DNA from 2 places in the Enterococcus sp. CR-Ec1 genome. Region 2 is predicted to be linked to the other one. Evidence: a T-box and tRNA genes for the amino acid it is inferred to sense, from the RefSeq annotation. Region 2 holds a T-box; the other holds one or more tRNA genes.
What was found. The T-box of region 2 lies ahead of serS (serine--tRNA ligase). A T-box ahead of a tRNA ligase gene usually reads a tRNA of that ligase, here a tRNA-Ser.
Positions count from the first base shown of each region.

Region 1 (4,429 bases), 1.1 Mb from region 2:
AACATGAAACTGCCGTTCATTTGCGCATAGTAATACGGTTTGATCCCAAAGTGATCCCGCGCGCCGAAAAGCTCTTGTTTTTGAGTATCCCAGATGGCAAAAGCAAACATTCCCCGCAGGCGCTGCAACACATCAATGCCCCACTCTTCATAGCCATGTAAGACTACTTCGGTATCCGCATGGGTAGAGAAGACATGACCTGCTTGGATCAATTCCTCACGCAATACTTGAAAGTTGTAAATTTCACCATTAAAAATGATTACTTTTGTTCGATCCTCATTAAAAATTGGTTGTGAGCCACCTTCTAAGTCGATGATCGATAAACGACGAAACCCTAATGCCACTCGGTCGTCGGTAAATTTCCCTGAACTGTTTGGTCCGCGATGAACGATCCGGTCCATCATGCGTTCAATAATGATTTCTTTTTGGTCTTTTGAATTGACAAAGCCGACAATTCCGCACATATTTTCACATCCGTTTTCATAATCCATTTTCATTTTTCTAAAGTAAATCATACCATAGAATTCAAGAGATACGATCTCTTTTTCAAAAAAATACAATCAATATATTTTTGCACAAAACACAATTTGAAGATAAACCTTATGATATCAAGGTTTCCAATCATCTCATACTCTCAATCTTACAAATTTGTTATCTAAGAAAATAGCTATCCTCAAAATTCTTAAGAAATTTTTTATGAATTCTATTTTTCTGAAAATATACAAAGATACTTTTCCCGAATTTACTGACTCCAGCAAACTTCTTTTGCTTCCATTCTCAGCATTGATTTCCTGAAAATAATCAGTCAGATTTGTTCGTTTGATAGTTTTATTGGACTATTGTGAAAAAAAGTGTTATTCTAACTATGGAATTTCGTTATCAACTAACCGTTGCCTTTCAATGACAAGTTTTAAGAAAGGAGAATGACTATGACATTCTATAACACAGATCTACAATATCGTGTAACTCTGGATACCAAATTGAATTTATTTATCGTTTTCGATAAAAAAGATGCGAATCATTTTGCGACTGGAATTACGATCGAGCAAGCTGTACAAGAATTGAAAAAAAATGCATAAGGAGTTTATCCAAATGAAGGATACCGATTCGTACTGAAAGCACCTCGCTAAGGAAATAATTAGCTAGGTGCTTTCTTGTTTTTTGGCTCGCTTTTGTCTGTTGCAGCATCCACTTCTTGCTTCTGTCCACTTTGCTGTTCATCTAGCTGTAAGATTTCATCAACAGATCCTTGCGTAATAAACTTACTCAATCCCTGTGCCGCAACTTTTGTATAACGCATAAAATAATCTTTTTCTTCAAAATCCATCTTCTTGCCTCCTACTGATACAACTGTGCTTTTATTAAGTTTACCATCTATTTCACTAGTCATTCTTGAGCGTCATTCCTTTAATACTTATGAATGATCCATTAATAGCATACACGTTACATTTGTCAAATCATCCTTTTCCTCTATTCATGAAAAGACAAATCTGTTTTCTGGTACAGAACATAGTACTATTGTCTTTTCAGGAGACTTTTATTTAGGAGGAATTTTTATGGCTACGTTTTTCGCCATTTTGTTTTTCATTGGATTGTTCTGTTTCGTTTTTGGCATTGTCTTATTTTATATTGGGCTTGTAAAACAAAATTCAAAACGAGATCGAAACGTTTTGATCATTGTCGCTTCCGCTTTTATTGCCTTGTTTTCTTATGGTGGCTTGTCCTTCTACCAAGATGTGACATCTTTCGATAGCATCACTGCGCAATTAAGCCTTTCTTTACGTAACGAATCAAGGCAAAGCGAATCCTTTGGCGATGCCGCTGCTTCCATGGAACAACCACAAGGAGAACAAAAAGCTGGCAACAACGAAGCAAGTAGCGCACAACAAGAAGAACCCGCGAACAACGAGCAACATACACCTGAACTTTCTCGTGAAGAAAGAAATGCACTGAATCGTGCAGAAAGATACTTATCCAGCAATGCGTTTTCTCAGTCGAGCTTAAAACGCCAACTACTCTATGAAGATTTTTCTGAGAGCGCAGCAGACTTTGCCGTAGCCACCGTGGATGCCGATTGGAACGAGCAAGCATTGAAAAAAGCGATTCGCTACTCGCAAAATTTATCCTTATCGGATGAGCGTGTGGCGAGCCAACTTTCCTTTGAAGGCTTTACTTCTGAACAAATTGAATACGCCTTATCACGTTTGCCCGATTGATTCTTTTCGTTTGTTGCAGGACCACAAGCAAAAAAGATATCGGCAAGTTGACGGAACAATTATGCTGTTTTCTAGACCGAGTGTAGGTTAATCGCTTTTCAGATGGTTATCGATCAACCTCGGCAGTCATTTATATTCTTCTGCCCACAACAAACAAAAAAGCCTATCTCGAAAGATAGGCTAAACGCTCCAAAGCGTTGGTATAAGGAGAGTACAGGATTTGAACCTGCGCGCCGGGATGAACCGGGTCGGCGGATTTCGAGTCCGCTGCATTACCACTCTGCCAACTCTCCATAACAGTTATTTTCGCTAGTTTTACAAAAAATGTCAAGAAAAATCTGCATCCAAAATGGAAATGGATACAGATTTTTTGTTCTTTAATCGAAAATATAGTTTTCTTTCTTTTCGATTACGCCTGCGATCGTCTCGTTGATGATTTTGATGATCTGATCATCGGTGGGTGTGATGATACCCGCCGACATTAAGGAAGCCAAACCAGTCACAACGATCCATGCGCCATTATGTAGTGCATTTATCGCATCTTCGGATAGATCTGCATATTTTTCTTCTGATTTGATCAAGGATTTGAAATAGGTGGATGAAAAATCATGCATCAATTTCCCCCCGCCGTAGTCGTCGATAAAAAGGGCGATGTAGAGATTGTGCTGCTCTTGCGCGAAGCGTATATAATTCAGGCCTAAATCAACAAGTTTGTCTCCTGTTCGAACGACTGGAAAAACATTTTCCGATAAATCTTTGAAAACAGCCTCCACCAAGGTATTTTTTAAGTCCTGCATATTTTCGAACTCAAGATAAATTGGTTGAGTAGAAATTCCCATGTGCTTAGCGATATTCCGGGCCGTAAAGTTGCCAAAACCTTCTCTATTGATCAGTTCATAAGCGGCCTTCAAAATGTGTTCTCTTGTATAGACCTTCCTTCGCATCAATAAATCCCCCTTTTTATATTTATTTAATTGTAACCGAGATATTCATTTTTTAAAAATAAAACACTCCTTCCGTTATCTTATTTCTATTCACTTTGTTCACTAAAAACGAATGTTTAGTAATAGGAAATGTTCTGCTTTTTTCATTTATCACAAAAAATCCAACGGATGGCGTTCTAGTTATTTTTCAAATCTACTTTTCTTTCTTGTTGAAAACTCGCTGAAATTGTACACTAGGAGTGTAGCACGCAAATTCGATTGAAAAAGGGGTTTGGAAATGGCTGAATCAAAAGAGCTATTATTGGAGACCTGCTTATTAGCAGGGAAAATCATGATGGAAAACGGCTCGGAAGTGTATCGCGTGGAAGATACGATGAATCGAATTGCGGCAAACGCTGGAGAGCAAGGGAGTATTAGTTATGTAACAGCAACTGGACTTTTTATGGGCTTACGCAGTAGCCACTATGCACAAGTAGAAAATGTTCATGATCGAGTCATCAATCTCGAAAAAATTGTTGCCGTCAATGGGCTCTCTCGCGCCTATGCGGAAAAGAAACTTTCCTTAGCGGAACTGCATGAGGCATTAAAAAAGGTCAATCAGACAACACCAAGTTTTCCTTACTGGCTACAGGTTCTTAGTGCTGGCGTGGTCAGCAGTACCTTAATGATTATTTTTGGCGGTGCTTGGTTTGACTTTCTAGCGACCTTCGTCATTGGCTGCCTTGGCTTTTTGTGTGCGTATTGGGTCAAGAAACTGATCGACATTCGCTTTTTGGATATGTTTTGTGCCTCCTTACTGATCGGTACTTTGTCTGTCTTAGCGGTCTCTCTTCATATCGCACAAAACGTCGATAATTTGATTATCGGTGCCGTCATGCCCTTAGTTCCTGGTGTAGCAATCACCAATTCCTTTCGAGATATCTTGGCAGGCCATCTCATTAGTGGCACAGCTCGGGGAACAGAGGCCATCTTTACTGCTGCCGCGATCGGTGTCGGCATTGCCACGGTCTTCACCTTATTTGGAGGGATCTCATGACGATTTTTATTCACCTTTCCTTCAGCTTCTTAAGCACTGTAACCTTCGGCATCTTGACCAATATTCCTAAAAGAGCCTTAGTTGCCACAGGCATTGCTGGAACGGTTGGCTGGATGATCTATTGGTCATTGCAAACGATTGGCTACGGTCTAGGCAGTGCCAACTTCTTAGCCGCATTTGCCGTCGGTTGCGTCAGCATCTTTTTTTCCCGCAGAAAAAAAATGCCCATGATC
Region 1 is NZ_CP025223.1:1,094,593-1,099,021, reverse strand. It holds gene asnB (asparagine synthase (glutamine-hydrolyzing)) at 1-464, opposite strand, end outside; gene CXM95_RS18820 (hypothetical protein) at 930-1,079, shown strand; gene CXM95_RS05255 (hypothetical protein) at 1,139-1,327, opposite strand; gene CXM95_RS05250 (Ltp family lipoprotein) at 1,557-2,216, shown strand; tRNA gene CXM95_RS05245 (tRNA-Ser) at 2,422-2,509, opposite strand; gene CXM95_RS05240 (TetR/AcrR family transcriptional regulator) at 2,594-3,160, opposite strand; gene CXM95_RS05235 (threonine/serine exporter family protein) at 3,438-4,196, shown strand; gene CXM95_RS05230 (threonine/serine exporter family protein) at 4,193-4,429, shown strand, end outside.
Region 1: it has a tRNA-Ser gene. The T-box ahead of serS (serine--tRNA ligase) is inferred to sense a tRNA for this amino acid. The anticodon was not compared.

Region 2 (4,429 bases):
CGTCAACCATAAAATGATTGATAGACCAACGTTTCTAGTTACTCCGTTTCCAAAGATGATTCGTGATTTTTAGTCCGTGATTTCCGCCTTTTTTAAGGACTTTTTCCGTTATTATTTGCCTATCGTTCGTCTTTTTCCTTTTTGTGTTTTCTTAATTCCTATCATTCTTATAAATTTAAGTATGATTTTATCTATTTTGTGGAATATTTGCTAAAATGGAGAAAAGAATATTGTTCCTAGGAGGACCCAGTATGAAAATACTTGTAGCAGATGATGACAAAGAGATCGTAGAACTATTAAGCATTTATTTACACAATGAAGGTTATGAATCGGTCAAAGCATATGATGGAAAAGAAGCACTGACCAAGATCCGCACCACTTCTGATATCGAACTATTGATCTTAGATATCATGATGCCAGAAATGGATGGCATGCAAGTCGTGAAAGAATTGAGAAAAGAATCCCAAATCCCTATTATTATGCTGACCGCTAAAACAACCGATATGGATAAGATTCGTGGATTGGTCGCCGGTGCGGATGATTATGTCACCAAACCTTTCAACCCATTAGAAGTTATGGCCCGGGTAAAATCGCTATTGAGAAGAACCAAGATGCAGGCTGCTTCAAATCAACCAGAGATTCTAGAAGTAAGCTCCCTTATTATCAATCGCGATTCCCATGAAGTAAAAACCGTCGATGGCAACGAAATTCAATTGACTGCATTAGAATTCGGTATCCTCTACTTGCTGGCATCGCATCCGAACCGTGTCTTTAGCGCCGATGAGATTTTTGAACGAGTTTGGAAACAAGAAAGTGTCGTTTCTGCCAAAACAGTTATGGTCCATGTCAGTCACTTACGAGATAAGATCGAAGAAGCCACGGATGGTGAAAAAGTCATCCAAACAGTATGGGGGGTCGGCTACAAAATAGATGCGAAGTAAACCAACTGAAAAAAAGCGCAACACACCCATCGAAAAAAAGAAACGGATCACGCTGACCTCAAAGGAAATCAGTGAGTTATTTGCCGAAGGAATTGTAACGATTGTTCTTTTACTTCTATTAAATATCGCTATTTTGGTCATCTTGACCTCAATCGTTGAAAATTCACCAGATTTAGTTGATGCCATCTACGCATCGAAGAATGCTTTCACATCTGCCTTTAATACAGATATCTTCCGCAGTGGGCGCAACTTCATTCTACCGATGTTCTTCCTATTAGATGTGATCGTCTTATATTGGCGTTTGATTCGTCGCTACCATCAAATGCAGCTACGTCACATCATCAGCGAGCTTCATTTTATTGCGGAAGGCAATTACGATCATCGCATTCCCTTCGAGTTACGGGGCGATTTAAGTCGGATCGTTTCTAATATCAATGGCTTAGTCGACAGTACGGTGGCGGCGATTGAAGATGAACGACGGATCGAGCAATCCAAAGATGAGCTGATTACCAATGTCAGTCATGACATTCGAACACCGTTGACTTCGATCATCGGCTATTTAGGTCTAATTGAAGATCGACAATACCATTCAGAAGAAGAATTGCTGAAATATACCCATACGGCGTATGTCAAAGCCAAGCAAATGAAATCCCTTGTCGATGATTTGTTTGAATATACAAAAGTGCGCCAGCCTAGCGTCCCAATCAATGTGATGGAATTTGACATGGCCCAGCTAGTGGAACAATTGGCGGCGGACTTTGAATTAGAAGCTAGTCGGAAAGGCATCAAGATTGAAACATACACCCGTCCGGAACACATCGAGATGGATGGCGATACCGAAAAACTGGTGCGGGTCTTCAATAACTTGCTTTCGAATGCCTTGAAATACGGCAAAGGCGCCGATAAGATCCGCATGGAAGTCGAGAAAGTCGGGACCGAAGCGATCTTAACAGTCAAAAACAATGGGCAAATGATCCCTAAGCAAGCCCTTGATTCTCTATTCGACCGTTTCTACCGAGTGGAAGAATCCCGCTCTCAAGAAACAGGAGGAACTGGCTTAGGTCTAGCGATCGCTCAAAGCATCGTCGCCTTACATGGCGGCTATATCTATGCCAAGTCAACGCCGGAATGGACGTCCTTTATTATCCATCTCCCGTTGAAACGCAACAACTTATCCAACACACAAACCTATGGTTGACGACCCAACATTTTTTGGGTATGCTAGAGAAAATAATCAAGGCACAGAACCTAGTATATTTTTTTCATCTGTATAGAGAGCTGATGGTTGGTGAAAATCAGTGTTGGAAAAAATAGAATCCAGTTCTTTAACGTGTATTTTTCGAAAGAAAAATCGTTGGCTCACGATACGAGCAGCAAGGGCAGCGCAAGCTGAACTTGGGTGGCACCGCGAATGGTCATTTCGTCCCAAGCAATACGGGATTGGAATGGCCTTTTTTCTATGGAAAAATCAAAGGAGGATGTATCACTATGTTAGATGTAAAAATGATTCGCCAAAATTTTGCTGAAGTACAAAGCAAACTCGCAACACGAGGTGTCCAAAAAGAAGTGTTGGACCGCTTTTTAACACTTGATGAGCGTCGCCGAGAACTCTTAGTCCAAACGGAAGAGCGCAAGAAATTGCGTAATGAGGTTTCTGGTGAGATCGCCGCCTTGAAACGGGCGAAAGAAGATGCGGCAGATAAAATTGCCCAAATGAAAGAAGTCGGCAGCCAAATTAAGCAATTGGATGAAGAGATCGCTCAAATTGATGAAGACATCAAAGAGATCGCCACGACGTTGCCGAACTTGCCGAATGATTCTGTTCCGGTGGGCAAAGATGAAGATGACAATGTAGAAGTCCGCCGTTGGGCAGACCCAAAAACCTTTGCCTTTGAACCAAAACCCCATTGGGAGATCGCAGAAGACTTGGGGATTCTCGACTTTGAGCGGGGTGCCAAAGTTTCTGGTAGCCGTTTTGTTTACTACAAAGGCTTAGGTGCTCGTTTGGAACGTGCCTTATACAACTTCATGTTGGATCAGCATGTTTATGAGCATGGGTATACGGAGATGATCACCCCGTATATCGTCAACAGCCAAGCAATGTTCGGTACTGGGCAATTTCCGAAGTTTAAAGAAGATGTTTTCCAATTGGCAGACACTGATTTGACTTTGATCCCGACTGCGGAAGTACCTTTGACCAACTACTATCAAGGGGAGATCTTAGAACAAGAACAGCTCCCTGCCTACTTCACTGCCTTGAGCCCATCATTTCGTTCAGAAGCCGGCAGCGCTGGCCGTGACACTCGCGGTTTGATTCGCTTGCACCAATTCAATAAAGTCGAAATGGTGAAATTCAGTGATGCAGAACATTCTTATGAAGAATTAGAGAAAATGACGGCTAATGCCGAAGATATTTTGCAAAAACTCAATTTACCTTACCGTGTGCTTAGCTTGTGTACAGGAGATATGGGCTTTTCTGCAGCGAAGACCTATGATTTAGAAGTATGGATCCCTGCCCAAGAGATGTATCGTGAGATCAGCTCTTGCTCAAACTGTGAAGACTTCCAAGCACGTCGTGCCATGATCCGTTACCGTGATCAAGAGGGCAAGATTCACTACATGCATACACTAAACGGCTCTGGTTTGGCTGTCGGTCGGACGGTAGCCGCAGTGCTTGAAAATTATCAAAACGAAGACGGCAGTGTAACGGTACCAGAAGTTCTGGTTCCTTATATGGGCGGACTGACAAAAATTGAAAAAGCCTAAGCCTTAGTAACCTCAGTAGCAACCCCTAGAGAACAGTCACACCGCGTGAGCTGTTGCCTAGGGGTTTTCTTGTTTACGTAGCCTAGAGTGGTTTCCATCTCCCTAACCACTTTGATCACTTCTTGCAAGAGAAACAACGCAACAAGGCTGTAATTTTTAAGCGAATAATTAGAAAAATCCCTTTGTCTTTTTAATCCTCTATCAGAAACCGGGCATGATCGTTGAAAGTGCCTGTGACTTATGGTAACGTGGGCATAATTTAGGATGGAATGAAGGGAGCTTCACCAATGCCCGAACGAAAGACCTATGCCCGTCGGAGTGACTTGCACAAGAAACCAAACAATAATCAAAAACGAACAGCATCAGCTGAAGAAAGACCGAAAGGACCACCCTCGAGAAAGAAGCCGTATCGGAAAGCAATTTTTTCCTTATTTGCCTTATTATTGATCGTTTTGATCGCAACGGCTGGCTCGGTTCTTTACACCTTGCACCAACAAGAAGTTGCGGCCAAAGCAAAATATGAGGCAGCTGCAGAGAAATTACTGGCATCAATCCAAGCAGAACAAAGCCAAAATGGGTTAAAAACATCGCCTGAAGTGCTCTCAGAAGGAACAAACAAAGAACTGATCTACTGCCCGCAAGACCTCGATACGTTTCCCATCAAAGATATCAAAGAACGGTTAACACAAGCCGCTGATAACTTGCGTAAAAAACAAACGAAT
Region 2 is NZ_CP025223.1:3,791,339-3,795,767, forward strand. It holds gene CXM95_RS18225 (response regulator transcription factor) at 252-941, shown strand; gene CXM95_RS18230 (sensor histidine kinase) at 931-2,139, shown strand; T-box leader at 2,175-2,372, shown strand; gene serS (serine--tRNA ligase) at 2,430-3,707, shown strand; gene CXM95_RS18240 (polysaccharide deacetylase family protein) at 3,995-4,429, shown strand, end outside.